One region of the Streptosporangium sp. NPDC006013 genome, then DNA from elsewhere that is predicted to be linked to it. Evidence: riboswitches for the same ligand, from Rfam matches in the RefSeq annotation. Region 1 holds a riboswitch; the other holds the start of a gene.
The links. A riboswitch is a leader RNA that binds a small molecule or an ion and turns the genes downstream of it on or off. The one in region 1 is predicted to bind glycine.
Positions count from the first base shown of each region.

Region 2: another riboswitch for glycine. It lies ahead of gcvT (glycine cleavage system aminomethyltransferase GcvT); the one in region 1 lies ahead of gcvP (aminomethyl-transferring glycine dehydrogenase).

Region 1 covers NZ_JBEXUE010000075.1:10,242-24,596, forward strand. Annotated here, with positions in the region: gene ABZ260_RS14460 (hypothetical protein) at 1-315, opposite strand, end outside; gene ABZ260_RS14465 (globin domain-containing protein) at 669-1,784, opposite strand; gene ABZ260_RS14470 (alpha/beta hydrolase) at 2,205-3,119, shown strand; gene ABZ260_RS14475 (acyl-CoA dehydrogenase family protein) at 3,166-4,347, opposite strand; gene ABZ260_RS14480 (SAM-dependent methyltransferase) at 4,428-5,036, opposite strand; gene ABZ260_RS14485 (hypothetical protein) at 5,253-5,672, shown strand; gene ABZ260_RS14490 (CDP-alcohol phosphatidyltransferase family protein) at 5,924-6,520, shown strand; gene ABZ260_RS14495 (mannose-1-phosphate guanyltransferase) at 6,524-9,025, shown strand; gene ABZ260_RS14500 (FHA domain-containing protein) at 9,253-9,765, shown strand; gene ABZ260_RS14505 (MerR family transcriptional regulator) at 9,765-10,442, shown strand; gene ABZ260_RS14510 (bifunctional nuclease family protein) at 10,522-10,992, shown strand; gene ABZ260_RS14515 (MerR family transcriptional regulator) at 11,137-11,757, shown strand; glycine riboswitch at 11,773-11,865, shown strand; gene gcvP (aminomethyl-transferring glycine dehydrogenase) at 12,048-14,355, shown strand, end outside.
Region 2 covers NZ_JBEXUE010000153.1:3,964-18,318, forward strand. Annotated here, with positions in the region: gene ABZ260_RS23125 (DUF1707 domain-containing protein) at 1-109, opposite strand, end outside; gene ABZ260_RS23130 (response regulator transcription factor) at 119-784, opposite strand; gene ABZ260_RS23135 (sensor histidine kinase) at 891-2,090, opposite strand; tRNA gene ABZ260_RS23140 (tRNA-Leu) at 2,756-2,828, opposite strand; partial or broken gene ABZ260_RS23145 (HNH endonuclease) at 2,857-3,264, opposite strand; gene bcp (thioredoxin-dependent thiol peroxidase) at 3,369-3,833, opposite strand; gene ABZ260_RS23155 (DUF3618 domain-containing protein) at 3,945-4,277, shown strand; gene ABZ260_RS23160 (hypothetical protein) at 4,368-4,844, shown strand; gene ABZ260_RS23165 (amino acid deaminase/aldolase) at 4,984-6,177, opposite strand; gene ABZ260_RS23170 (DUF6286 domain-containing protein) at 6,327-6,965, shown strand; gene ABZ260_RS23175 (hypothetical protein) at 7,190-8,983, opposite strand; gene ABZ260_RS23180 (L-serine ammonia-lyase) at 9,121-10,497, opposite strand; gene gcvH (glycine cleavage system protein GcvH) at 10,568-10,957, opposite strand; gene gcvT (glycine cleavage system aminomethyltransferase GcvT) at 10,954-12,045, opposite strand; glycine riboswitch at 12,086-12,170, opposite strand; glycine riboswitch at 12,173-12,271, opposite strand; gene ABZ260_RS23195 (PadR family transcriptional regulator) at 12,342-12,929, opposite strand; gene ABZ260_RS23200 (ABC transporter ATP-binding protein) at 12,995-13,705, shown strand; partial or broken gene ABZ260_RS23205 (FtsX-like permease family protein) at 13,702-14,355, shown strand, end outside.

The DNA.
Region 1 (14,355 bases):
CTGGCGGCGCGAGAGGGTGGGCAGGACGAGGATCTCGGCCCCCGGGGGCAGCGCGCAGTCGAGGCCGCCGAGATGCCGGGCGTTCTCGCCGCAGACGAACATGCTGATGTGGCGGCGGATGCTCCCGTAGTCGTCGCGGAGCCGCTGCTCCAGAGACGGGTGCGTACGGCGGAGCGTGTCGAGGGCGGAACCCAGCGTGGGGTCGCCGTCCTCATGGTCGGCGACGGCGAAGACGCGGACCTCGGTGCTCTCGCCGGCCCAGTGCCGCAGGGGGGCGGGAAGCATGAAGGTCACCAGCGTGACGGGTCTGGCCATCGGTTCAGAGCGCCGTGTGGCGCGGGGCGGGCACGGCCGGTGCGCCCGAGGGGCGGGTGCCGCGGCCGGGGGTGGCCGCATGCCGGAGGCGGGCGTGGCCCTGACCGTGGAGGGCCCGCCGGAGGGCCCGCCGCCGGTGGAGGGGACCGGGGGCGGATTCGTGCGGGGAACGGGGGTAGCGGTCGAGAGGGGAACGGGGGTGGCGGTCGAGAGGGGGGCACGGGCTGTGAGGGGGGCAGTCGTGCATGACCATCTCCTTTCGGATTGGGCCTCATGCTGCCATGCCGTACCGTGTCCCGCCGGGCTCTGTGGAATTTGCGTGATCACTTTGGGGGATTAATCCTGATTGTCGGTCAAGGCTCGCCCTGCACGATGTCCCGGTGGATGTGGGCCAGGGGCATCCCGCCCCGCTGGAGCCGGCGGACCGTCTCGTTGACCATGGAGGTCGGGCCGCAGACGTAGGCCTCGTGGTCGGACCAGGAATGGAACCGCTCCATCACCTCGGCCACCTGGCCCCGCATGCCGTCGTACCCCGGTTGTCCGGAGACCACGGGGAGCACCCGCAGCCACGGGAAGGCCGACGCCATCCGGAGCAGGTCGGTCAGGTCGTAGAGTTCCCCGACGGTGCGGGCGCCGTGGAGCAGGTGGATGTTGGGGCGGCGACCGGAGCCGATCACATGCTCCAGGATGGCCTTGATCGGTGCCAGGCCGGTGCCGCCGGCCACGCACAGGATGTCGCGTCCGGAGTCGGTGGGAACCATGGTGCCGATCGGGGGTCCCAGCATCAGGTTGTCTCCGATCCGGGTGCGCTGGACCAGCGTGGTGGAGACCCAGCCGCCGGAGACCGCGCGGACGTGCAGGCGGACCGTGTTGTCGTCCCGGGGTGCGTTCGCGATGGAGAACGTGCGCCAGACGCGTGGCCAGCGTGCGGTCTGCACGCTGACGTACTGACCGGGCAGGTAGGGCAGGTCCTGGTCGAGCCGTAAGGTGATCACCGCGATGTCCGGGGTGCGGAGTTCGTGGTCGATCACCTCGGCCAGCCACCAGGCGGGGGACACCCCCGCGTCGGACTCGGCCGATTCGATCATGAGATTGGCGGCGGCGGTGTAGGCGGCGGTCCATGCCGCCTCTATCTCGGGGGTCCAGATCTCGGCGGCGAAGCGCCTGACCGTGGCCAGGAGCGCGTTGCCGATCGCGGTGTAGTGCTCGGCGAGCACCCCGTACTTCCGGTGGTCGCGGCCGAGTTGACCCAGGAACGAGGCCAGGCTGTCGGGACTGTCCAGGCTCCAGACGATTCTGGTCAGCGCGCCGAACAGGCGGTCGCGCTGTACGTCCATCGCCGGAGGGAACATCGTCCGCAGGTGCGGGCTTTCGGCGAACAGACGTCCGTAGAAGTATGCCGCGGCCTTGTCCGCGACAGGTTCGACGACGGCGAAGCTTTCCTTGACGAGACGCGGATTCAAAGACATTTAACGAACCCACCCTAATTGATCGGCTCAAAGTCCGATCACGCAGATCCACCTCCCTGACGGCTCCGGGTGACGAGCGACCGGTAGCCCCGGCTCACCTGATCACTCGAAATTTAAGTCTTCCATCACCAGGTAGGCGTCACAACCGTTTCTCGACAATACGGGGGGAAGGCTAACTATCCGTAATTAGAGCGTTATTTTGTGTGACCGAGCAATATGATGCGAGGAAAGTAAGCGAATAAGAATCACGTTCGTTCTGAGTGGTGGGCCCGCCGTTCGAGAGATTTTCCGTCATTCCGGAGTTTCGGGTCGCCGGAGGTGTGCCCTCTCCGCCCTGGCGGCCGGGCGCCTCCGGCGGGGCGACACTGACACCTCGACGCCTCCCGTGGCCGGCCGGACCCGGCGGGTAAAGTGCCGATCATGCCGTTGCACCCGCAGGCCGAGGCCTACCTGAAGACTTTCCAGACGGACCTCGGTGTCCCGCTCTCCACACTCACCCCCGAGGCGATCGTCGCGATGCGGGCCCTCGACGCCTTCGCCGAGCAACGTGGTCCGATCATCCCGCTCCCGCTGGTCAGGGATGACGTCGTCGCGGGCGTGCCGGTCCGCGTCTACCGGCCGGAGGAGGACGACCGTCCCCTCCCGGGGATCGTCTACTTTCACGGTGGAGGCTGGGTCTTCGGCAGCGTCGACCGCAACGACGCCCTCGGCCGTGACCTCGCGGTGCGCAACGGGGCGGTCGTGATCTCGGTCGACTACCGGCTCGCCCCCGACCACCCCTTCCCCGCGGCGGCCGACGACGCCTGGAGCGTCGTCCAGGACGTCTTCGGCCGCCCCGGCGTCTACGGGGTCGACCCCGAGCGCATCGCGGTCTGCGGCGACAGCGCCGGGGGCAACCTGGCCGCCGTGGCCGCCTGGCAGGCCAGGGACGCCGGGCTCGGGCTGGCCCACCAGCTGCTCGTCTACCCGATAGCCGACGTGGCCATGGACACCGGGAGTTACCGCGCCTACGCCGGCGGCTTCGGGCTCGGCGCCGACGAGATGGCCTGGTTCGTCGCGCAGTACGGCGGTGATCCGGTCGACCCCCGGCTGGCTCCCGTCCGGCTGGCCGACAAGGCCGGTCTGGCCCCGGCGACGGTGATCACCGCCGAGTGCGACCCGCTCTGTGACGAGGGCGAGGAATACGCCGCCCAGCTGGCCGCGGCCGGGGTGCCGGTCGAGGTCAGGAGGTACGAGGGGGCGATCCACGGCTTCTTCGGCCTGCCGGGCTTCTTCGACCAGGCGACCGAGGCGCGCGAGTACGCCGCGGCCCGTCTCGCGGAGGCTTTCAAATAGGGGGTGCGCCCGGCTCCGGCCGGGCGGGGCGCACCCGGCGATCAGGTCAGAAGCTCCTGGGAAGTCCGAGCACCTGGGTGGCCAGGTAGTTGAGCAGGAGCTCCTCCGTTACGGGGGCGACCTTGCCGATGCGGGCGTCGGCCAGCAGGCGGGCCACCGGGTACTCCAGCGAGTAGGCCATGCCGCCATGCGTCTGGAACGCGTGGTCGGCCGCCTCCCAGGCCGCCTGGGAGGCGGTCAGCTTGGCGATGTTGGCCTCGGTGCCGCAGGGCAACTGCCTGTCGAACAGCCAGGCGGCCTTGTACAGCATCAGCCTGGCCAGCTCGATCTTGGCCTTGACCTGGGCGAGGGGGAAGGCGATGGCCTGGTTGGCGCCGATCGGACGGCCGAACACCTCGCGCTCCTTGGCGTACTGCACGGCCACCCGCAGCGCCACCTCGGCGCCGCCGAGCGCGGAGGCGGCCAGCAGGACGCGCTCGGGGTTGAGGATGTCCCACAGCACCAGCGCGCCCTGGTCGACCTCACCGACCACGTTCCTCTCCGGGACCCGCAGGTCGTCTATGAAGACCATGTTGGACGGGGTGGTGTTGGCGCCCATCTTCGGGATCGGCTGGAAGGAGAGCCGGCCGGCCGCGACGGCCTCGGGGACGTTCACCAGCAGGACGGTCAGGCCGTTGGTGCGGGGCTTGGCCTCGGCGGCCGGGATGGTCCGGGTGACCAGGAGCATCCAGGTGGCGCGCTGCACGCCGGTGATCCAGATCTTCTGGCCGTTGACGACGAACTCCGCCCCGTCGCGACGGGCGGAGGTGGAGATGCCCAGGGCGTTGGACCCGGCGTCGGGCTCGGTCAGCGCGAAACAGGTCTCCAGCTCGCCGGTGGCCAGCCTGGGCAGCAGTTCGTCGCGCTGCCAGGGGCTGCCGTGCCTGGCCAGGGTCATGGCGCCGAACCCGGGGGTGAGCACGTAGGTGAACGCCGAACCGCCGGCCGAGCCGGAGGCCGACAGGGTCTCGGTGGCCACGGCCAGCTCCAGCAGGCCCTGACCGCCGCCTCCGTACTCCTCGGGCACGGCCAGGCCGAGCCAGCCGCCCTTGGCCAGATCCTGCCAGACCTCCTCCGGCCAGCGTTTCTCGCTCTCGCACCGCTGCCAGTAGTCCAGGTCGTAGCGCGCGCAGATGTCGCCGACGCCGCGTTGGACGGCGAGGGCGCTCTCCGGAAGTGTGAAGTCCACGGTGACCAACTCCATTCTAGTTGCGCGTGCAATCGTAGAACGAAGTTCGGTAAGCCTCCAGGGCCACCGGGACGCGGGGATCAGTTCTGCTGGACGGCGTCCAGGCGCGGCCTGCGCGTGTGGTAGACGAAGGCAGGCGGTACGTTGCCCCACACCGTGCGGCCCGCGACGACCTCCTCGAAGGTGTCGATCAGGCGCTTCCTGAAACGCCGCGCGGGAGGAAGGTGCTTGGCGAAGCTGTAGGCGAAGGTGGTGAAGGCCGTGTGCGGACCCATGATCGCGGTGACCGCGTCCAGCAGGCGGCCCTGTGTCTCGTCGGAGAACGCGGCCCAGGGGAGCCCGCTCACGATCACGTCGGCCCTGGCGAGACCACGCTCCCGCAGCAACTGAGGCAGCCGTGCCGCGTCATCGGTCACGACGTCCACCCCGGGGTTCCTGGCGGCGAGGAAATCGGCCAGCCTGGGGTTGATCTCGACGGCCATGTGGTGCCCCCGGCCTCCCAGCCTGCGCTGGATCTCCGCGGTGAACACACCGGTGCCCGGGCCGAGTTCGACGATCACCGGATCTCCCCGGTGGGGGACCGGCGAGGCCACCGCCTCGGCAAGCCGCCGCGAGCTCGGCGCCACCGCTCCGACGGTGCCCGGCGAGCGAATCCACTGCCCAAGAAAGAGCGTGGTGTCATTGGTCATGCTGTGAAGCGTAAGGGGTGCGCCGGGGCGTCGCGCGCGTCATCCGATACGATTTTCGGCCGCGCGGGAGGCGGTGCCCTCGAGGGGTGAACGCGCACCGGACGGAGAATCCGCCAAGAGGTGGACGGCGAGGTCAGCCCCCAGGGTGACGACCGGGTGGATGCCCCGCGGCCACGATGTGTTCCGAACCAGTCATCCAAGGTAAGGACACATCACATGCAGGAGGTCATCTCCCCGCGGAAACCGACGGAGGATCGCCTGGTCCCCGCGGGCCTGCTGTACGGCCTGCGCATCCTGGTCGTCGCCCAGGCGGCCGGCCTCATCGCCGCCGCCTCGTTCGCCGGCCAGGCGGTGCGCGGCGGGGAGGCGCTGGCCGAGACCCACGTACTGGCCGGGATGGTGGTGCATCTGATCGCGCTGCTGCAGATCGTCGTGGCCGCCATGGTCTGGCGTCCCGGGCGAGGTGCCGGCTGGCCGGCGCTGGCCAGCGTCGGCCTCTTCCTGGTCGGTATGGCACAGCACTTCAGCTGGGAGGCGCTCGGCACCCACGTCCCCAGCGGGCTGGCCCTGTTCGGGATGACCGTCGCCGTGCTCGTCTGGGCCTGGTCCCCCGGCGCCGCCGTGCGCCGCTCCTGATCCGGACGGCGCCGCCCGGATCGGGTGACGCCGCCGATCGGAACCACGCCGCCGCACGGCCGCGGCGGCGTGGTTCCCCGCACTCCTCCCGCCTCCCTCCGGCCGCCTCCCCGGGCCCTGTCGCGCCCCTGGGCGCCCCCTGGTCCCGCGCCTGACGCCCCGGCGCCCGTGCCCCCGCCGGACGGCCGTACGGTCCGTGTGAGCCCCGCACGGGTAGGGTCGGCATCAGGCACGGGGAGGGAGACAGACCGGTGAATCCGGAAGCATCGGGAGCCGAAGATCGAATCTGGACGGTTCCCAACGCGTTGAGCCTGGCCAGGCTTCTGGGGGTGCCGGTCTTCCTCTGGCTGGTGCTGGGCCCGAAGGCCGACGGCTGGGCCGTCGCGCTGCTGATGCTGGCGGGGTTCTCCGACTGGCTCGACGGTAAGATCGCCCGCGCCTGGAACCAGACCAGCCGGCTCGGCCGCCTGCTCGACCCGCTGGCCGACCGGCTCTACATCCTGGCCACCCTGTTCGGCCTCGCCATGCGCGAGATCATCCCCTGGTGGCTGGCACTGGCCATCCCGCTGCGCGACGTGATGCTGCTGGGCATCCCGCTCATCCTGCGCCGCCTCGGCTACGGCCCGGCGTTGCCCGTGCACTTCCTCGGCAAGGCCGCCACAGCCAACCTCCTCTACGCCTTCCCCCTGCTCTTCCTCGCCCACCACGACGCCTGGTACGCCGATCCCGCCCGGATCGTCGGCTGGTCCCTGGCGATCTGGGGCACAGGTCTGTACTGGTGGTCCGGAGTGCTGTATTGGGTACAGGTGCGTCAGCTGACAAGCGAGGCCAAACGCCTTAAGAGGTGATCTGTGAAGGCCGTCGTCATGGCGGGCGGGGAGGGTACACGGCTCCGGCCGATGACCGCGAACCAGCCCAAGCCTCTCCTGCCCGTGATCAATCGGCCGATCATGGAGCACGTGCTGCGCCTCCTGAAACGGCACGGTTTCACCGAGACGGTGGTCACCGTGCAGTTCCTGGCGGCCCTGGTCCGCAACTACTTCGGCGACGGCGACGAGCTCGGCATGAGCCTGTACTACGCCACCGAGGACACGCCGCTCGGCACCGCGGGCAGCGTCAAGAACGCCGCGGACCGGCTGCGCGACGACCGCTTCCTGGTCATCTCCGGCGACGCGCTGACGGACATCGACCTGACGGACATGATCCGCTTCCACCGCGAGAACGGCGCGATGGTCACGATCGGGCTCAAGCGCGTTCCCAACCCGCTGGAGTTCGGCATCGTCATCGTCGACGACCAGGGGCGGGTGGAGCGCTTCCTGGAGAAGCCCACCTGGGGCCAGGTCTTCTCCGACACCGTCAACACCGGCATCTACGTGATGGAGCCCGAGGTCCTCGACGAGATCGCGGCGGGGGAGTCCGTCGACTGGTCGGGAGACGTGTTCCCCCGGCTGCTGGAGCGCGGAGCCCCGCTGTACGGCTACGTGGCCGACGGCTACTGGGAGGACGTCGGCACCCACGAGAGCTACCTCAAGGCCCAGGCCGACGTCCTGTCGGGCCGGGTCAAGGTCGACATCGACGCCTTCGAGGTCTCGCCGGGCGTCTGGGTGGCCGAGGGAGCCTCGGTCGACACCGACGCCGTCCTCAAGGGCCCGCTCTACGTCGGCGACTACGCCAAGGTCGAGGCGGGGGCCGAGCTGCGCGAGTACACCGTGCTGGGCAGCAACGCGGTGGTCAGGGAGGGGGCCTTCCTGCACCGCGCGGTCGTCCACGACAACGTCTACATCGGGCCCAGCGCCCACCTGCGCGGCTGCGTGATCGGCAAGAACACCGACCTGATGACCGCGGCCAGGGTCGAGGAGGGCGCCGTCATCGGCGACGAGTGCATCATCGAGGCCGAGGCGTACATCTCCTCCGGCGTCAAGATCTACCCGTTCAAGACCATCGAGGCCGGGGCGGTGATCAACAACAGCGTCATCTGGGAGCCGCGCGCCCAGCGCAACCTGTTCGGCCCCCGTGGGGTCTCGGGGCTGGTCAACGTGGAGATCACACCCGAGCTGTGCGTGCGGCTCGCCAGCGCCTACGCCACCACCCTGAAGAAGGGCGCCTCGGTCATCACCTCCCGCGACTCCTCCCGCGCGGCGCGGGCGCTGAAGCGGGCCGTGATCAGCGCCCTCAACGCCAGCGCGATCAACGTGCTCGACCTGGAGGCGTCCCCGCTCCCCGTGGCACGCTTCCACACCGCCAGGGAGAACGCGGTAGGCGGCATCGCGCTGCGCACCACCCCCGGCGACCCGCAGAGCGTCGACATCGTCTTCATGGACGAGCACGGCGCGGACCTGTCGCCGCCGGCCCAGCGCAAGCTGGACCGGGTCTTCTCCCGGCAGGAGTTCCGCCGCGCCTTCCCCGGCGAGATCGCCGAGCTGAGCTTCCCCGCCAGGGCGGTGGAGGACTACACGCACGAGCTGCTACGCCTGGTCGACATCAACGGGGTCCGCGACGCCGACATGAAGGTCGTGGTCGACTGCGCGGGAGGCACCTCCTCGCTGGTGCTGCCCAGCCTGCTCGGCCGGGTCGGGGTGGACGTGCTGACCGTCAACAACCGGCTGGACGACGCCTCGCCCACCGAGACCCTCGCCGAGCGCCGCCGCGACCTGCAGCGCCTGTCGGAGCTCGTCAGCTCCTCCAGGGCGGCCTTCGGCGTGCGTTTCGACCCGGTGGGGGAGCGGGTCGCGCTGGTGGACGAGATGGGCCAGCTGATCAGCGAGGAGCGCGCCCTGCTGGTGGTGCTCGACCTGGTCGCGGCCGAGCGCCGCGGCGGCAGGGTGGCACTGCCGGTCACCACCACCCGGGTGGCCGAGCAGGTCTGCAGGTTCCACGGGGTCCAGGCCGAGTGGACGTCCACCGCGATCGACGCGCTCACCGCCGCCGCCAGGGGTCCGGAGATGATCTTCGCGGCCGACGGGCGCGGTGGTTTCATCGTGCCCGAGTTCGGCCCCACGGTGGACGGCCTGGCGGTGTTCCTGCGCCTGCTCGGACTGGTCGCCAGGACCCGGCTCTCGCTCAGCCAGATCGACGCCAGGATACCCGAGGCCAAGCTGCTGCGCCGTACCGTGCCGACTCCGTGGGCGGCCAAGGGGGCGGTGATGCGCTCGGTCATCGAGGCCGCCGAGCACCACCGCATCGACACCACCGACGGGGTGCGGGTCGTCGCGGAGGACGGCAGCTGGACCCTGGTGCTGCCCGACCCGACCGAGGCGGTGACCCACCTGTGGGCCGAGGGGTTCGACGTCGACTCCGCCCAGACCCTGATCGAGCGCTGGGCGCGGGTGGTGGAGGAGGCCGCCGGCGGTTGAGGCGGCCCGCGCGACAAATACCGCGCGGCGCCATGGACCAGGGGCAGCGTCCCCTGTAACTTTGTCACCGACCGTACCCGCGGTTCAGCGTCAACCTTGACCTTCGCGCCTCATCACTGTATGTTGCGGCATTCGCAGTCTGAGAAAACACTTGAGAAGCGAAGAAGCGAGGCGCGCATCACTGAGCACCGTTGCCGCGTCTTCGCGGTAGGAGGCCGAGCCGATCGATGCCGAGCGTCTACTGCACGCAGTGCGGTCATGCCAATCCTGAGGATGCCCGTTTCTGTTCACGATGCGGGTCGCCGCTTACCAGGTCCGACACCCCCGGAGACAGCACATCGACGATCTCCCTCTCCGGGATCGAGGCCTACGAGGCGGAGACCGGTGAGACGCTTCTCGCCGAGCGGCAGGCCGTTGAGCAGTTGCCCGCCGGCACCGCGTTGCTGGTCGCGATGCGCGGCCCCAACGCCGGCAGTCGGTTCCTGCTCGACAGCGACCTCACCACCGTGGGCCGCCACCCCGAGAGCGACATCTTCCTCGACGACATCACGGTCTCGCGCCGTCACGTGGAGTTCTACCGGCGCGGCGGCGGTGTCTTCACGGTCCGCGACGTCGGTAGCCTGAACGGCACGTACGTCAATCGTGAGCGCATCGAGGAGGTCCCGCTGTACGGCGGGGACGAGGTGCAGATCGGTAAGTTCCGCCTCGTCTTCCTCACCCGCGGCGCCGCTGGAGGATGATGAGCTCGCAGGCCGCTCGTGCGCACATGAGCATCGGGGAGGTGCTCGCTCTCCTGCAGGGCGAGTTCCCCGACGTCAGCATCTCCAAGATTCGCTTCCTGGAGGGCGAGGGGCTGATCGAGCCGGAGCGCAGTCCCTCCGGCTATCGCAAGTTCACCTACGCCGACGTCGAGCGGCTCCGCTACATCCTCAGCGAGCAGCGTGATCGCTACCTGCCGCTGCGCGTGATCAAGGATCATCTGGAGGCGGCCGACCGCGAGGAGCGCCCGGCGGCCCGGCCGCGCGCCGTCCCCGACGACGCGCCCCCCGAGGTCCGCCTCACCCGCGAGGAGTTCCTCGCCGCCGCCGAGCTCGACGAGGAGACCCTCACCGAGCTGGAGGACTACGGTCTGCTGGCCGCCGTGGCCCGCTACTACGACGCCGAGGCACTGGTCGTGGCCCGCAGTGTGGGCGCCCTGGCCGCCTTCGGCCTGCGTGCCCGCCACCTGCGGGCGGTCAAGGCCGCCGCGGAACGCGAGGCGGGGCTGGTGGAACAGGCCGTCGCCCCGCTGCTGCGCCGTCGCGGCCCCGGCGCGATCGACCAGGCGGACGAGACGGCGAGGGAGATCTCCGGTCTCCTGCTGGAATTGCACGCCTCGTTGCTGCGTTCCGGAGTCCGTGGGGCACTGGGCCGGTGAGAGCCTGACCAGGCACTCGTACCCCCACGAGTGTTACGTTGAACAAACCGGTCGGAATCCAGCGAAGACGGAGCAGCCCGTGTTGCAGATGGAGGTCGTGGGCGTTCGAGTTGAAATGCCCTCCAACCAGCCGATCGTCCTGCTGAAAGAGACGCATGGGGAGCGTTACCTACCTATCTGGATCGGCATGACGGAAGCCACGGCGATCGCCATGGCCCAGGCCGAGGAACCACCACCCCGGCCACTTACCCATGACCTGTTCCGGGACGTGCTCGAAGGGCTCGGAGTCAGGTTGAACACTGTCAACATCGTCGCCTTACGCGACGGTATCTTCTTCGCGGATCTCGTGTTCTCCAACGGGGTCGAGGTGAGCGCGCGCCCTTCCGACTCGATCGCCTTGGCACTTCGCACCGGTGCACGTATCTTCGCGAGTGAGGATGTGGTACGGGAGGCAGGGGTGATCATCCCTGACGACCAGGAGGACGAGGTGGAGAAGTTCAGGGAGTTCCTTGACACGATCACGCCCGAGGACTTCGGCCGCGCGGGGTAGGAATTTCGGTGCATTTACGCTTCACGACGCGCCGGGTGGGGTCGTTGACTGGACTTGGCCCCAGTCCTACGGTGCAAGTGAAACCTGCGGTCGTGCGTAAACCCCCAGATCAGGCCGTGGGATGAGAGAAAGCCGGAGGTCCGCGTGGCGGTCAGCAGCGGCGAGGGTAGAAACGCCGACCAGGATGACCCGGAACGGCGCCAGTCGGCACGTCAGCGCGCGGGTGAAGAGGGTCTGCTGTTCGACGGGCAACCGGTGAAAGTGCCCGCCGACATCGGCTACAGGGGGCCGACGGCCTGTTCGGCGGCAGGAATCACCTACCGGCAACTCGACTACTGGGCACGCACCGGCCTGGTCGAGCCCACCGTGAGAGCCGCCCACGGCTCCGGCTCCCAGAGGCTGTACGGCTTCCGTGACATTCTGGTCCTCAAGGTTGTCAAGCGCCTTCTCGACACCGGTGTCTCCCTCCAGCAGATCCGCATCGCCGTGCAGCACCTGCGGGAGCGGGGCGTCAACGACCTGGCCCAGATCACTCTGATGAGCGACGGGGTGAGCGTCTACGAGTGCACCTCGCCGGACGAGGTCATCGACCTGCTCCAGGGGGGCCAGGGAGTCTTCGGTATCGCGCTGGGACGGGTGTGGCAGGAGGTGGAGGGCTCTCTCGCGGATCTTCCCGGCGAACGCGCGGAGTCGGGCGGAGGCCCTTTAGGCGATCATCAGGCCGATGAGTTGGCCCGTCGTCGCAGAGCACGACGAACCGGGTAAACTCGGATTCGCCGTTGACCCTGTGCGGGAGAGACCCCGACCGCGATCGGGGCGCCGAAGGAGCAACCTCCCCGGAATCTCTCAGGCACCCTGTACCGCACGGACGAGGCAACTCTGGAAAGCAGACGCGCCCGCCAGGTGCGTCTCACCGACGGTGCAAGCCTCCCGGCAAGGGCAGGTGAAGCTCTCAGGTAGCGACCACGTCGTGATGACAGTCGTGATGACAGAGGGGGAGAACCGGCATATGCCCGCGCCCAGCACCGGTCTCCACCCCGCCCGAGAGGCTTCTCATGACCGATCTGTCATCGCTCAGCGAACTCGCCCCTCCGCCGTTCGCGACCCGTCACATCGGGCCCGACGACGCCGCCCAGACCCGCATGCTGGAGGCGGTCGGATTCGCCTCCGTCGCCGACCTGGTCGCGGTGGCCGTGCCCGAGGCGATCCGCTCCTTCGCCCGGCTGGGTCTGCCCCCGGCGGCAGGGGAGTCCGAGGCCCTCGCCGAGCTGCGGGTCCTCGCCGGGCGTAACACCGTGCTCACCTCGATGATCGGCCTGGGCTACCACGACACGATCACCCCGGGTGTCATCCGCCGCAACCTCCTGGAGAACCCGGGCTGGTACACCGCGTACACGCCCTACCAGCCGGAGATCTCCCAGGGCCGGCTGGAGGCCCTGATCAACTTCCAGACCGTCGTCTCCGACCTGACCGCCCTCGACGTCGCGGGGGCCTCCCTGCTGGACGAGGCCACCGCCGCGGCCGAGGCGATGACCCTGGCCCGCCGCGCGGGCCGCACCTCGTCGAAGGTGTTCGTGGTCGACGCCGACGCGCTGCCGCAGACCAAGGCGGTGTTGCGCACCCGTGCCGAGCCGCTCGGCATCGAGCTGGTCGAGAGCGACTTCACCGGAGGGCTCCCCGACTGCTTCGGCGTGCTCGTGCAGTACCCCGGCGCCAGCGGCAGGATTCGCGACTTCCGCGCCATCGCCGACGCCGCCCACGCGTGCGGTGCCCAGGTGGTCGCCGCCGCCGACCTGCTCGCCCTCACCCTCCTGGCCGCGCCGGGCGAGCTCGGCGCCGACATCGCGGTCGGCTCCTCGCAGCGCTTCGGCGTCCCCCTCGGCTTCGGCGGTCCGCACGCCGCCTACATGGCGGTCCGTGACGGCCTCCAGCGCCAGCTGCCCGGCCGCCTGGTCGGCGTCTCCCAGGATGTCGAGGGACGCCCCGCCTACCGGCTCGCACTCCAGACCCGCGAGCAGCACATCCGCCGGGAGAAGGCCACCAGCAACATCTGCACCGCGCAGGTGCTGCTCGCCGTGATCGCCGGCATGTACGCCGTCTACCACGGCCCCGAGGGCCTGCGCAGGATCGGCCGCCGCATCCACCGGCACGCCGTCGTGCTCGCCGAGGGGCTGCGCCAGGGCGGCGTCGAGGTGGTCCACGACACCTTCTTCGACACCGTGCTCGCCCGCGTGCCCGGGCGTGCCGCCGGAGTCGTCGCCGCGGCCCGGGAGAACGGCGTCAACCTGCGCCTGGTCGACGCCGACCACGTGGGCGTCACCTGCGACGAGAGGACCGAGGTTCTCCATCTGGAGCAGGTCCTGGCCGCCTTCGAGGTCAGCGGCACCGTGCTGGCCGACCTGGACGCCGCCGCGCACGACGCGCTGCCCGGCGCGCTGGCGCGGGTCGGCGACTACCTCACCCACCCGGTCTTCCACAGCCACCGCTCCGAGACGGCCATGCTGCGCTACCTGCGCAGGCTCCAGGACAAGGACGTCGCGCTGGACCGGTCGATGATCCCGCTGGGCTCCTGCACCATGAAGCTCAACGCGACCACCGAGATGGAGCCGATCACCTGGCCGGAGTTCGCCGGGCTGCACCCGTACGCGCCGGAGGACCAGGCGGCGGGCTACGCCGAGCTGATCGGGGAGCTGGAGCGCTGGCTGGCCGAGGTCACCGGTTATGACGCCGTGTCGATCCAGCCGAACGCCGGCTCCCAGGGCGAGTTCGCCGGCCTCCTGGCGATCCGCGCCTACCACACGGCGCGTGGCGAGTCGGATCGTGACGTCTGCCTGATCCCCTCGTCCGCGCACGGTACCAACGCCGCCAGCGCGGTGATGGCCGGCATGCGCGTCGCCGTGGTCGCCTGCGACGACAACGGCAACGTGGACCTCGACGACCTCGTCGCGAAGATCGAAAAGCACCGCGACCGGCTTGCCGCGATCATGGTGACCTACCCGTCCACGCACGGCGTGTACGAGGAGACGATCGTCGATGTCTGCGAGCTGGTGCACGAGGCCGGCGGGCAGGTCTACGTCGACGGCGCCAACCTCAACGCACTCGTCGGCCTGGCCAGGCCGGGCGAGTTCGGGGCGGACGTCTCCCACCTCAACCTGCACAAGACCTTCTGCATCCCGCACGGCGGCGGCGGCCCCGGTGTCGGCCCGGTCGCGGTCCGCGCCCACCTGGCCGACTACCTGCCCGGTCACCCGCTGCGCGGCGGCTCGGCGGTCGGCCCGGTCTCGGCCGCCCCGTACGGCTCCGCGGGCATCCTGCCCATCTCCTGGGCCTACATCCGGATGATGGGTGCCGACGGGCTGAAGG
Region 2 (14,355 bases), on a different contig from region 1:
CCAGCTCCTCCAGCGTGAGCCGCCCGTCTCCCGCGGCCACGCGTAACTGCTCGATGACCGCGTCACGGTCGGCGTGTGACGCGCGGAGCCGACCCTGGAGATCCGTCATACGACGATGCTAATCGGCCGAATGTGGAGTTACGAGCCCGGATTCATAGGCATACACAACGACCTGTGCCCGATCCCGCAGGCCCAGCTTGGCCAGCACCCGGCCCAGATGCGTCTTGACGGTCGCCTCCGCCAACTCCAGCCGACCGGCGATCTCCATGTTCGACAACCCCCTCGCCACCAGCACCAGCACCTCACGCTCCCGCGCCGTCAACCCCGGCAGCGCGGCCGGCTCGGCCACCCCCGCCGAGGGAAGATGCACCGTGAACCGCTCCAGCAACCGCCGCGTCGTGCTCGGCGCCACCACCGCGTCCCCGCTGTGCACCGAATGGATCGCACTCACCAGATCGGCGGGCGGCACATCCTTCAACAGGAACCCCGACGCACCCGCTTTCAACGCCGCGAACGCGTACTCGTCCAGATCGAACGTGGTCAGGATCAGCACCCGAGGCCCCCCGGCCACCGAACAGATCAACCGCGTCGCCTCCACCCCGTCCATGACCGGCATCCGCACATCCATCAGCACCACGTCGACCTCGACCGCCCGCACCGCCTCCACCGCGGCGGCCCCATTGCCCGCCTCCGCGACGACCTCGATACCGGGATGGGCACCGAGCACCATCCGGAACCCGGTACGCAGCAACTCCTGATCGTCGACCAGCATCACCCGAATCACCCGGTCACTCACCGCCCCACACCCGTCCTGCTCTCCACGGGACACGCCCGACCGTTCTCCACCGAACGCACCCGATCGCCACCACACCCGCCCCGGACACCCACTCTCAAGCCGCCCGACCCGTCCCGGCCTCACCGATCGGCAGCCGCGCCACCACCCGGAAACCGCCACCGGGACCGGGCCTCGCCTCCACACTCCCACCGAACAGTGCGACCCGCTCCCGCATGCCGACCAGGCCGTGCCCGCCCTCATGCTGCGCCGCCGCGGCACCACGACCGTCGTCGGTCACCCGCAACAGCAACTCCCGCACGCCGTACTCCATCTCCACCACGGCCCTGCTCTCCGGACCGCCGTGCTTGAGAGTATTGGTGAGCGCCTCCTGCACGATCCGATAGACGGTCAACTGCTCCCCCTCAGGAAGCTTCCGCGGCACCCCGAGCACCCGAAACTCCACCGGCAGCCCGGACGCACGCACCCGCGCCACCAGATCGTCCAACTGCGACAGGCTCGGCTGCGGAGCGTACTCCTCCTGCACACCATCGGCCCGCAACACACCCACCATCCGCCGCATCTCCGCCAGCGCCCCGCGCCCCGTCGCCGAGACCGCCCGCATCGCCTGACGCGCCTGCTCCGGATCATGCTCGATCGCATAACCCGCCCCGTCCGCCTGAACGATCATCACGCTCACATTGTGCGCGACCACATCGTGCAGCTCACGGGCGATCCGAGCCCGCTCCGCCGCCGCCGCCAACCGGGCCTGCTGATCACGCTCCCGCTCCGCCCGCTCGGCCCGCTCCTCCAACCCCTCCAGATAGCGGCGACGGGTGTTCGCGTAGATCCCCGCGATCCAGATCGCCACCGCGAACGCCGAGGCCGTGGCGAAGGGACTCACCTCGAGTTCCGGCGCCAACCGCGCGAACGCCAGAGCCAGCCCCAGCTCCACCACCAGACCCGCGCCGACCGCCCAGCGCAGCGGGCGCCGCGATGCCACACCGTACATGGCGACGAGCACCGAGACATTGAAGAACAAGGGCTGCACACCGAGAAGCCACTGCAGGAAACAGGTCAGCGAGATGATCACGAAGACCGTGACGGGACGCTGCCGCAACCAGAGCAGCGGCACGAACAGCAACAACCCCAGCCCCGCGAACCCCCACGCCCCAAGCCTCGTCGCCCCCAACGCCACCAGGTCACCCGTCCCGACGGCCCAGATATTGAGCACCGAGACCAGCAGGAACGGGCTCAGCCACAGCGCGTCCGTAATCCCGGGATGGCGCCTGCTCCAGGCGCGTAATCTGCCGAACACACCACCACGATACGTATACGCAGATCACCGCCCTTCCCCCTGAAGGGGGAGCCCGATGTACGACCCAGGTCGCACATCCGGCACGACTTACAGAGCCTTTACGGCCCCTGCGGCACCATGGTTTATGGGAGCACCCTCCGGGGTGAGTAAAGGGAGACAGTTTGTGATGATCAGTCACAACGACGCTGGGTCGCGCGGCATTTAGATCACGCCGCGCGACCTGACGTTTTTCCCCGTTCCCCCGCCACACCGGATAGAACCGCCACACCGGATACCGCTCCGCGCCCGCTCGGATGCTTCGGTGATCTCACCCGAATCACCCGCTTACCCGCGCGGGTCCACAGGGTTTTCCCGTCCAGCGGTGGACATCGCGCCGTTCCGGGCGACGCCGGTTCCACGAGCGGTCGACCGGAGCTCACGCGGGTGACTCACCGAAGCCACCCGAACTTGCATCCCCGGCCTCACCCGCCACACCGGACGCGGCGGCACGGTCTTCCGCGAGGACGGATTCGCGCAGTAATTGAATGGATCTGCGTATGACCGCAGATCTCGACGCGAAGCGTCTTTCGGTCCGGCAATATTCTATGAAGAATGAATCCTGGGCCGATATTGTTATGCTGGTGTCTATCGACTTCATGTCGACCGGTTGGCTTTGAATTGTTTTGTGGGGTCGACGGGATTTGAACCCGCTCTGGACGGTACCTAAAACCGTTGCCTCTGCCGTTGGGCTACGACCCCTATTCTTGCCTGCGAAATTCTCTGTCTGTGAATGGCAATTGGGGCAGAGAAAGCGCAGGTTTTCTTTTCTGTTGTCCAGCCAGTTGCCATTGATGTGGTCAACGTGCAGTATCAATGCCTGACCTTGCCAGGCGCCCTCGATCCTACAGCCCGCGCAGCGGTATGGCATCCCGATCTCGATCAAGCTGCGCCTGAGCTGCCCGGGGTTCGAGCGCGGGCTGCCCTCCGACCGTATGGCGAGAACCTGTTCCGGGCGACTGCGTCGTGGTGAGGGCTTCCCTCTGTTGGGGGAGACCCTGCGAAAGTGTGACGTGTCGATTCCGAAGCGCTTCAGCTGGCGGCTGATGTGGGTGTAATTGCCGCCCGCGATGGTGATGCCGAGGCGGCGGAGGACGTCGGCGATGCTGAGGGAGTCGGCCGCGGCCTCCGCCAGCATTTCGGGGGTGTATTTGTATTTGACGGGCACGCGTCAAGTCTAGGTAACGGGTGTGACAATTCTCGACGCGTGCCCACGTCATGATAAATGGCTAAAAAAGGGATTTAATCGACGCCGAGTTCGCGGCGGAGCCGGGCCACGTGGCCGGTCGCCTTCACGTTGTAGAGAGCTTTCTCGATCTTGCCGTCGGCGTCGATGACAAAGGTGGAGCGGATGACCCCGACCGTCGTCTTGCCGTACATCATCTTCTCCCCGTAGGCGTCGTAGGCCTTGTGGACCTCCAGCGCGGGGTCGGACAGGAGCGGAAAGGTCAGGGCGTCGCGCTCGACGAACTTGGCGAGCTTGGCGGGGGTGTCCTTCGAGACGCCGAGCACGGCGAGGCCGGCCGAGCCGAGCGAGGCCAGGCTGTCGCGGAAGTCGCAGGCCTGTTTGGTGCAGCCCGGGGTCATCGCGGCGGGGTAGAAGTAGAGGATGACGCGCCTGCCGCGGTACTGCTCAAGCGACACGGTGGTGCCGTCGGCGGCCGGAAGCGTGAAGTCCGGGGCGGCGTCGCCCGGCTCGAGTTTCATGATGTCCCTCCGAGGAATGGTTCCCAGGTCAACTTACCGGCCTGTCCGAAGTGCCGTGGGTAGGCCGGACCTGACAGACTGATCGATGTCAAGGAGTAGGGGAGGAGAGCCATGGCGGACACCGATCCCGCGGAGTTGGAGCGGCAGATCGAGCGCACGCGCGCGGAGTTGGCCCAGACGGTGGACGCCATCGCGGACCGGGTGAACCCCAAGCGGGTCGCGGAGCGTGGCGTGGCGAAGGTCAGGGCGAATGCCGAGCATTTTGTCGCCCAGGTGGGTGATCTGGTGGGCGGTGTGGCGGGGCCGAGGCCGGTCAGGGCCGAGGGCGAGCCTGAGGACCTGTGGGCGGACGATCGGCCTGAGCTGGCGCCGATCCTGATCGGTGTGGGTGCGGTGCTGGCGGTCAGTGCGGTGATCATGTTGTGGCGGCGCCGTCGCCGGTGATCGGCGGCCCCGAATTGAGTAGGGGTTTACTCATGTGCCCTTTTCCTTGCTCGCGGAATATTGCGAGCAAGGAAAAGGGAGGGTAAATCCGTGAAAAGCATCATTCGCGCTGCGGTCGCGGTGGCGGCGACCACCGGTCTCATGCTGACGGTGGCTCCGGCCGCCTTCGCGGCGTCGGCGCCGGCGTCGGCCGCGCGTGACTTCGACGACAGCTTCGACCAGGAGTCCAGGAACGGGCTGGCCACGGTCGAGGCCGAATACTCGGTCGAGGGCGACGACGAGGACGAGAACACGTTCGTGCTGCGGGGCGGGCTGTACGACGGTGACCGGCGTTCGCTGGCCCGGGGCGGGCGGTGTGCCTACTTCGAGGTGCAGGCCGCCTCGTCCGATGACGAGGACTGGAATGTCATCAAGCGAGTGAAGCAGTGCGGCTATGACGACACCAAGTACTTCCGCGTCACGGCGCACGATGTCAGCGAGGTGCGGGTGAAGACCTGCCAGATCAGCTACCGGGGTTGGTCCACCTACAAGTGCAGCAGGTGGTACGAGCTCGATCTGGGCTTCTAGAGGTTTCCGCTGAGCCCCGTACGGGGGCCTCTCCGGGCGCGGGGCAGCGCGGGCTTCCGGGGCCGGAGGGTGGGGGATGAGACACGAGCGGGCACCCGCCGGTGGGCGAGGTGTCCGCTCCGCGTGTACGGGTGGCGGGTCAGAGGAAGGTGCGGCCCTCGCCCCGGTAGGTGGGGACCTCGTCCACGACCCTGTCCCCGTCGATCAGGTGCAGGCCGGCGAAGCGCTCGCAGAGCTCGCCGGCCTTGGCGTGCCTGAACCAGACCCGGTCGCCGGTGCGCAGGTCCTCGGCGGCCTGTCCGACCAGGGGGGTCTGGACCTCGCCGGCTCCCTCGTTGGGGTCGTATCGCAGCCCGCACGGCAGGTAGGGCTGGGGCAGGCGGTCGGCGCCGGGGGCGCCGGAGGCCGGGTAGCCACCGCCGAGGACCGTGACGACGCCGGGTGCGGGGCGGCGTACGACGGGCAGGGCGAAGAGGGCGGCGGGGTGGCCGCCGAAGCCCCGGTAGAAGTCGAACAGGCGGGGGTGGAAGAAGCCGGATCCGGCGGCGATCTCGGTGATGGCTCTTTCCCTGGCGGTCTTCTCGATGCTGCCGGTGCCGCCGCCGTTGACGAACTCCAGGTCGGTGATCTGGCGGACGGCCTGGACGATCCGGCCCCTGCGGGTGATCAGCTCGCGCTGGGAGCGGGTCTGCATCAGGCGGATGGCCCGGGTGAGGGCGGGCTTGCCGGGGGGGTCGTCGCCGACCCCGGCGATCTGCGCCTCGTACGCCATCACGCCCACGAGGCGGAATCCGGGGCGTTTGGCGATCTGGGTGGCCAGGTCGGCGGCCTGGTCGCTCTCGCGGATGGGGGAGCGGCGGACGCCCGCCCGGAACCGGCCGCCGAAGGCGAGGTAGCCCGCGTCGATGTCGAGGCAGAGCCGGATCTCCTGGCGGTCGTGGACGCCGGCGACGGCGGAGTCGACGAGGTCGAGGTGGTCGATCCGGTCCACCATGATGGTGATTTCCCGTGCGGCGAGTGGTTCGGCGGCCAGCTCGGTGAGCGCGGCGCGGTCCACCGTGGGGTAGGCGACGAGCACGTTCCGCATCCCGGTGGAGACCAGCCAGAGGGCCTCGGGGAGGGTGAAGGCCATGATCCCGGTGAAGCCGTCCATGGCGAGGATTCGTTCGAGCACGGCCCGGGACCTGATGGACTTGCTCGCGACCCTGATCGGCTTGCCGTGAGCCCGGTGGAGCATTCCCTCGGCGTTGGCGCGCAGGGCGGGCAGGTCGAGGACGGCGAAGGGGGGATCCAGGTGTGCGGTGGCCCGGTTGTAGCGCTGGAGGTCGTCCATGTTCGCAGGATAACCCGGCTCGAAAGAATATGAGTAGTGTTCATGTTGCTGGAGGGGTGCTCAATGCTCCCGCCAGGAGGGTCCCAAGATCGCGCAAGAGGGCGGTTGATCCCGGCCTCGACCCCGCCGGAACGCGTACACCTGACCGAATGACGACTACTCTCCAGGACGTCCTGGCGGGCTCGGGGAGCACCGGGAGCGCGGGAGGCAGGGCGGCCGAGCAGTTTCAGGAGGTCCGCCGCAGGTCGGTGCGGCTGCTTCGGCCGGGGAGGACCCCGGCGGGCGTGCCGGCGGCGCTGGTGGCGTCCGTCGTGCTGTCGGTCTCGGCCTCGGTGACCGTGGGCCTGCTGATGGAGTCGCCCGTCGCGCGAATGCCCTACCGGCGGCTCGTCAACGGGGCCGGCTCGTGGAGCTGGTCGGACCCCGTCGTGTTCGCCATGGCGGTGCTCGCCATGGCGGCGGGCCTGCTGATGCTCGGGCTCGCGGCCCTGCCGGGACGACCCAGGCTGGTGCCGCTGGAGTCGGGAGATCCGCACATGGTGATCGGGATCACCAGGTCCGGGCTCTGCCGCACGCTGGGGGAGGCGGCGGCGTCGGTGGAGGAGGTGAGCGGGGCACGGGTCCGGCTCGCGTCGCGGATCGTCGAGGTCACCGTGTTCACCGAGGCCGAGCGGACCGGGCCGGTGCTGCGCGGGGTGGGCGCGGCGGTGGGCGACCGGATGGCGGGCCTGGGCGCGATGTGCGCGGGCGACGTCGTGGTGCGGCTGCGCAGGCGGAGGGTCAGATGAGACCGTATCTCGGCAACCGGATCGGCCTGGCCGTCACCGGCGCGGTGCTGGTCTGCACCGGTCTCTACGCCTTCCTGCGGGGACGTGGCGACCTGCCCGGTCAGCCGCCCGGGGCCAGGCTCGTGCGCGGGGGGTTCCCCGGGTGGCTGGCCGCGCATCCGTGGCTGGGCTGGCTGGTCGCGCTGCTGCTGGTGGTGCTCGCGCTGCTGGCGGTGCGGTGGCTGCTACACGCCCTGGGCTGGGGACGGTGGGGCGGGCGGACCGGAACGGGGACCGCCATGCTCGCTGTTGCCCTTAAAGAAGTCGAAGGGCTCGTCCGGATTCGGGTCAGGTACGTAAGGCACGAGCGGTTGCGAATCAGTGTGGGCTGCGCGCCGGGGACCGATGTCGGCAGGCTCGTGGCGCGGCTGAACAAGGACGCGGTGGGGAAGGTCAGACGGGCTCTCGGGGAGGTAGAACTCGGCGCGATGGTTCGTCTGCACGTCCGCCGCCGCTGACCTGTCGTACGCCGGCTCCGCGACGGGGCTCGCGTACACCGGCCGCTCGACGGCCCTGCCGTAGTCCGGTTCGGAGTCCGGTTCGAAGTCCGGTTCCTGCTCCGCCGGTTCCTCGGAGGCACTCTCCTGGTGCCGGACGCCGAAGGCCAGCCCGGCGGCCAGGCAGAGCAGCGGGAGCGCGGGCACCACGTAGCGGTGGTCGAAGGCCGCGATGAAGGGCGGCAGGATCAGCAGCATGGTCCCCGCGGCCCAGGGCAGCAGCACCGCGCCGCCGAGCCGCCGCAGCCGCATCAGCACGCCGACCAGGCCGATCAGGCAGATCACCGCGAGGAACGGGCCGCGCACGAAGCCGTACTCCTGGTAGCCGCGCAACCAGCCCGCGTACGGCTCGGCCATCGTCGGCGCTCCCGAGGCGCCCTGGTAGGCCACGGTCAGTTGCTCGGCGGTCTTCCCCTGCGAGGCGGCCCCGGTGGGGAAGGGGCGCAGCGTGTCGGGGAATATGTAGGCGCTCTGCGGTCCGGGGGTCGGGTAGACGCGCCGGGTCCAGTCGAAGATGTGGACCGCGTCGTCGAGGCCCGCCCGCAGGAAGTCCAGCGGCTGGGCCTTGATGGCCTGGGTGGCGAAGGCGCCGGCGAGCGCGTCGCGCTCGGCCCAGCTGCCCTTGACCTTGTTCAGCGGTGAGGCGCCGTCCCAGATGTAGACCGGCGGCGCCGCGCGCTGTCCCACCGGTTCGACGGGGCACAGGGCCGTCTCGGGGCCGGTCGGCTGGATCCTGGCGCAGTCGGCGAAGGTCATCGTCCGTGCCCACAGGAAGGTGCTGCCCCGGGTCAGCGCGTAGCTGCCGTGCTCGGATTCGAACCAGGCGGCGTACGAGCCCAGGCCGATGGCGGCGGTCAGGGTCGCGGAGACGACCGCCCGCCACCCGGCCCGGCGGATCACCAGGCAGACCAGCGCCACGGCGATCAGCGGCAGCCCGATGGTCCGGGTGACCGTCGCGGCGGCCAGCAGCAGGCCGGCCAGCGCCGCGACCCAGGCGGCCGGGCGTTGCCGCCACAGCAGCAGGGTGACCGCCAGCACCGCCAGGAACTGGAAGAGCAGGTCCGCCATGACGAGGTGTTCGAGCTGGACCTGGTGGGCGTCCAGCAGCACCGGCAGCGCGGCGAGCGTCGCGCCCCATCCCGGCAGGCGGCCCAGCCTGCGCAGCAGCAGGTAGACGCAGAGCGCCACGGCCAGCCCGAGCAGGTGCTGGACGACGACCACGGCCTGGACGCTGGCCAGCGGCTTGAGGATCCACAGGAACAGCGAGTAGCCCGCAGGACGGGACTCCAGGGGGCGAGGGTCGAGCCCGGCGTTCAGGTAGACGAAGGAGTCGGCCCAGAACCACAGGGCGGGCCGGTAGCCGAGCACGGCCAGGGCGCGCAGGCAGCCGCCGGCCAGCAGGGCGGTGATGAAGAGCCAGTGTGCCCCGAAGAAACGGAGCACCCGCGAGGCACGGTCCGCCGGGTGCGTTCCCGTTACCACCACGACCTCCCGAGTCCCGCGGACATGGCCACCCAGCATAGGCGCGGGATGGGAGGGGCCCATATGTGATGCGAAATTTGGTGGTGATCGAGTTCTATGCGGCGTTCCTCATCTGAAGCGCGTATCCGGGGAGGCGTTCAGCACTCGATGACGTTCACCGCGAGCCCGCCGCGGCTGGTCTCCTTGTACTTGTCGAGCATGTCGCGGCCGGTGTCGCGCATCGTCTTGATGGCCTTGTCCAGCGAGACGAAGTGGCGGCCGTCGCCGCGCAGCGCGATCCTGGCCGCGGCGATGGCCTTGATCGAGGCGACGGCGTTGCGCTCGATGCACGGGATCTGCACCAGGCCGCCGATCGGGTCGCAGGTCAGCCCCAGGTTGTGCTCGATGCCGATCTCGGCGGCGTTCTCGACCTGCTCGGGGGTGCCGCCCATCACCTCGGTGAGCCCGGCGGCGGCCATCGAGCAGGCGGAGCCGACCTCACCCTGGCAGCCCACCTCGGCCCCGGAGATGGAGGCGTTCTCCTTGAACAGCACGCCGATCGCCCCCGCGGTCAGCAGGAAGCGGATCACCCCCTCGTCATCGGATTCGCGGACGAAGCGGTCGTAGTAGGTGAGCACGGCGGGGATGATGCCCGCGGCGCCGTTGGTGGGCGCGGTGACGATCCGGCCGCCGGCGGCGTTCTCCTCGTTGACCGCGAGGGCGAACAGCGAGACCCAGTCCATCGTCTGCAGCGAGTCCTTCTCTCCCGGCTCGCTCCGCAGCTGCCGGTGGAGCTGGTGGGCGCGGCGGCGGACCTTCAGGCCGCCGGGCAGCACGCCCTCCTTGCCGATGCCCCGTCGCACGCACTCGCTCATGACCTGCCACAGGACGAGCAACTGGGCGCGGATCTCGGCCTCGGTGCGGCCGAACGCCCGTTCGTTCTCCAGCATCAGCCCGGAGATCGACAGCCCGGTCTCCGCGCACTGGGCGAGCAGCTCCGCGGCCGTGGTGAAGGGGTACGGCAGGACCGTGTCGTCGGGTTTGATCCGGTCGGCGCCGGTGGCGTTCTCGTCGACGACGAAGCCGCCGCCCACCGAGTAGTAGACCTTCTCGCGCAGCGTCTCGCCGGACTCCGACAGGGCGGTGAAGCGCATGCCGTTGGGGTGGTGGGGGAGCGAGATCTTGCGTTCGAAGACGAGGTCCTCGCCGATGACGAAGGGGATCTCGTGGGAGCCGTACAGGCGGACGGTGCCCGAGGCGCGCATGGCGGCCAGTCGCTCGTCGACCGTGTCGACGTCGACCAGCTCGGGTTTCTCGCCCGACAGGCCGAGCAGCACCGCCTTGTCGCTGCCGTGGCCCTTGCCGGTCAGCCCGAGCGAGCCGTACAGGATGGCGCTCACCCGCGCGGTCTTCTCCAGCAGCCCGTCCCGGTGCAGGCCCCGGGCGAACCTGTGGGCGGCGGCCATCGGGCCGCCGGTGTGCGAGCTGGACGGGCCGATTCCGATCTTGAAGAGATCGAAGACACTGATCGTCATCTGAATCCTTCCAGCGTGGACGGTCACGCGCGCCCGGGGACGCGCGTGACCGTGACGCGAGGCGTCGAACTTATGACTCACCCGAGGTGAGCGCGGTGTACTCCTCCGGCGACAGCAGGTCGTCGGCGGAGCCCTCAAGACGTACCCGGAACAGCCAGCCGTCGCCGTAGGAGTCGCTGTTGACCAGCGAGGGGTCGTCCACGACCGCCTGGTTGACCTCCATGACCTCGCCGGTGACCGGCGCGAAGATGTCACTCACCGACTTGGTCGACTCGACCTCGCCGACGGCGTCACCGGTGGCGATCGACGCGCCGACCTCGGGTACCTGCACGTAGACCACGTCGCCCAGCGCCTCGGCGGCGTAGGCGGTGATGCCCACGGTGAGGGTCAGGCCGTCGTCGACGCCGCCGATCCACTCGTGTTCCTTGGTGTAGCGCAGGTCCTCGGGAATGCTGCTCATTTTTTCCTCCTGTAGAAAGGCAGTTCGACGACCTCGACCGGCTCGCGGCTGCCCCGGATGTCGACGGCCAGCCCCGACGACAGGCCGCTGTCCACGTAGGCCATGGCGATGGGCCTGCCCAGTGTCTGGGAGGGCGCCCCGCTGGTGACCTCCCCGGCGACCGTGCCGTCATCGGCGACCACCACCGGATACCCGTGCCGGGGCACCCTGCGGCCGCTCGCGACCAGGCCGACCAGACGACGGGCCGGTGGGACGTCCCTGAGCGGTTCGAGGGCGGCCCGGCCGACGAAGTCGCCCGGCTTGTCAAACCTCACCACACGGCCGAGCCCGGCGTCGAACGGAGTGAGGTCCGCGGAGAGTTCGTTGCCGTAGAGCGGCATGCCCGCCTCCAGGCGGAGGGTGTCGCGCGCGGACAGGCCGGCGGGGACCAGCCCGTGCGGCGCGCCCGCCTCGGTGAGGGCGGTCCAGAGGGGTTCCGCCGCCGAGGCCGCGACGAACAGCTCGAAGCCGTCCTCGCCGGTGTATCCGGTGCGGGCGACGAGGACCTCGTGTCCGGCCACCACGGCGGGCAGGCCCGCGTAGTACCCGAGCCCGTCCAGGTCGGCGTCGGTGAGAGTGCTCAGGATCTCCACCGAGCGCGGCCCCTGGACGGCGACCAGCGCGTACTCCTCGGAGCGGTCCCGCACCGCGGCGTCGAAGTCCTTGGCGCGCTCGGTCAGCTCGGCGGCCACCCGGGGGTAGTTGGAGGCGTTGGCGACGACCATGAACTCTTCGGGGGCCAGCCGGTAGACGATCAGGTCGTCCAGCACACCGCCCCCGGCGTCGACGATCATCGTGTAGCGGGCGCGGCCGGGCGCCAGCGCGGAGAGGTGGCCGACCAGCGCGTAGTCGAGGGCCTCGGCGGCCTGCGGGCCGGTCACGAAGATCTCACCCATGTGGGAGAGGTCGAACAGGCCGGCCGCCTGGCGGACCGCGTTGTGCTCGGCGGACTCGCTGCCGTAGCGGAGCGGCATCAGCCAGCCCGCGAAGTCGGTCAGCGTCGCGCCGAGGGACTCGTGCACGCCGCGCAGCGGCGTAGGTCGGGACATGTTCGCACCTCAGACAAGGGACAGATGAGATCATCCTCCCCCTCTGTCATTGGTGCCTGAGAGTTTCATCCGGGTTTTGCCGGACTTTCACCTTCGGCGAGGTCGTGGGACCTGCTTTCCAGAGGCACCTACCCGCACGGTCCTTTGCCTTGAGAGGTTCGCGGGGAGGGCTTGCTCCTTCAGGGGTCCTGGCCTGGATGTCAGGACACTCTCCCGCGCGGGGTTCATCGGTGTCGCAGGCCAGCCTAACCGCCCGCACCGGCCGAGCGAAATCCCCTCGCGCCTGCCGGCCGGGATCAGGCCCCCTCGCCCAGTGCCCGGAGACCATCGCCCTCGGGCCTTACGGCGTGCACGTCCGCGCCGGCGGTGGCCATCGCCGCCAGGCGCTCCTCGGCGCCGTCGACGATCTGCAGGTCGGCTCTGGTGTGCGCGATGGCCGCGTCGATGAGCAGGGACACCAGAGGGTCGTCCTGTTCGCGGCGCAGGCGTGTCAGCGCCGCCAGGTCCGAGAGGTAGGCCTGGCGCTGAGCGGACACGAACGAGCCGAGTGCGTCCGTGCCCAGCCGGGTGGCCGCGAGCAGCTTGAGGAACAGTTCGTCCCGGAACCCCGACGAGCGGACCCAGGGAGCGCCCGCCCAATCCCGCAGCTCACCGGCGCCGCTCTCGGTCAGCCGGTACAGCGTCTTGTCCGGGCGGTCGCTCTGGGTCACGTGGCTGCGGGTCACGTGGCCGTCCCTGACCAGCCGGTCCAGGATCTGGTACAGGTGCCCGATGTTGAGGCCGCCCCACTGGGGGCCGACCGCCGCCTCGAACCGGGCCTTGAGTTCGTAGCCGTGGCTGGGCCCGTCGGCCAGCAGGGTGAGCACGGCATGGCTAAGTGGCATGATTCCTACATTGTCACAAGATAGGAGCTTCACGGACCCTCGTACATTGTGACAATGTATCGGCCATGAGCGTTGAAGTCAGCCTGCGAGGCGTCAGCCGCGTCCATGGCTCCACCAGGGCACTCGACGAGGTCGGCCTGGAGGTCGAGGCCGGTCAGGCGGTCGCGTTCACCGGGCCCTCGGGAGCGGGCAAGTCCACGCTCCTCCATCTCGTCGGTGCGATGGATCTCCCCGACGGGGGCGAGATCCACGTCGGAGGGAAGCGCGTCGACGATCTCGGGCGCCGGGGTCTCGACCGGCACCGGCGCGCGGTGGGCTTCGTCTTCCAGCGCTTCCACCTGCTCCCGGCGCTGAGCCTGCTGGACAACGTGCTCGCCCCCGTGCTGCCGCGCAGGGTGGGCTTCGACCGCCGGGCCCGCGCCAGGGAGCTGCTCGCCGCGGTCGGGCTGGCCGACCGGGAGCGGGCGCTGCCCGGCGAGCTCTCCGGCGGGCAGTTGCAGCGGGTGGCGATCGCCCGGGCGCTGATCGCCCACCCGCCCCTGCTCCTGGCGGACGAGCCCACCGGCAACCTCGACAGCGTCACCGGCCAGGAGATCGTCGACCTGCTGCTGTCGGTCCGGGAGGAGTACGGCATGACCATGCTGGTCGCCACGCACAATCCCGAGGTGGCGGCGGCCTGTGACCGGGTGGTCCGGATGCGGGACGGCAGGATCGTCGGCGATGATCGGGTGACGCCCACCGAGGGCGTGCTCGACCGGATCGGGCGCCTCGGATGATCCGCCTAGTGCTGTCCCAGCTGCGGCACCGGATCGGCCGGGCGCTGGTGCTGCTGCTCGGCATCGTGATCGCGGCGACGGGCTTCACCGTGCTGACCGGCACCGCGGAGACCCAGCGCCTGGAGATCATCGGCACCGTCGGGGAGAACTTCCGGGCGCAGTACGACATCCTGGTCCGCCCGGAGAACTCGGCCACCGCCATCGAGCGGTCGCAGGGGCTGGTCCGCGCCAACTACCTGTCGGGCATCTTCGGGGGGATCACCTTCGACCAGTACGAGCAGATCAAGCGGATCAACGGCGTCGAGGTCGCCGCCCCGATCGGCATGATCGGTCATGTCGTGCACAAGGCAAGCGTCCGGGTCGACGTGACGGACCTGCTGCACGAGGGCGACCGCACGATGCTGCGCGTGGAGCGCACCCGGGTCACCGACCGGGGCCTCACCCGGATCCCGTTCCTGCAGCCCCGGTACGAGTACGTCACCCGCCGCCCCGTCACGCTCGACTTCACAGAGGTCATGGACGGGGGCGAGTACGTCGAGGCGGCCGAGGAGGAACTGCCCGGCGGCCGGCGGGTCCGGTTGGCGACCTCGCTCGGCTGGTCGCAGGACCCGGCGAGGACCAGCCCCTTCCCCTCCGAGCGGATGCTCCCC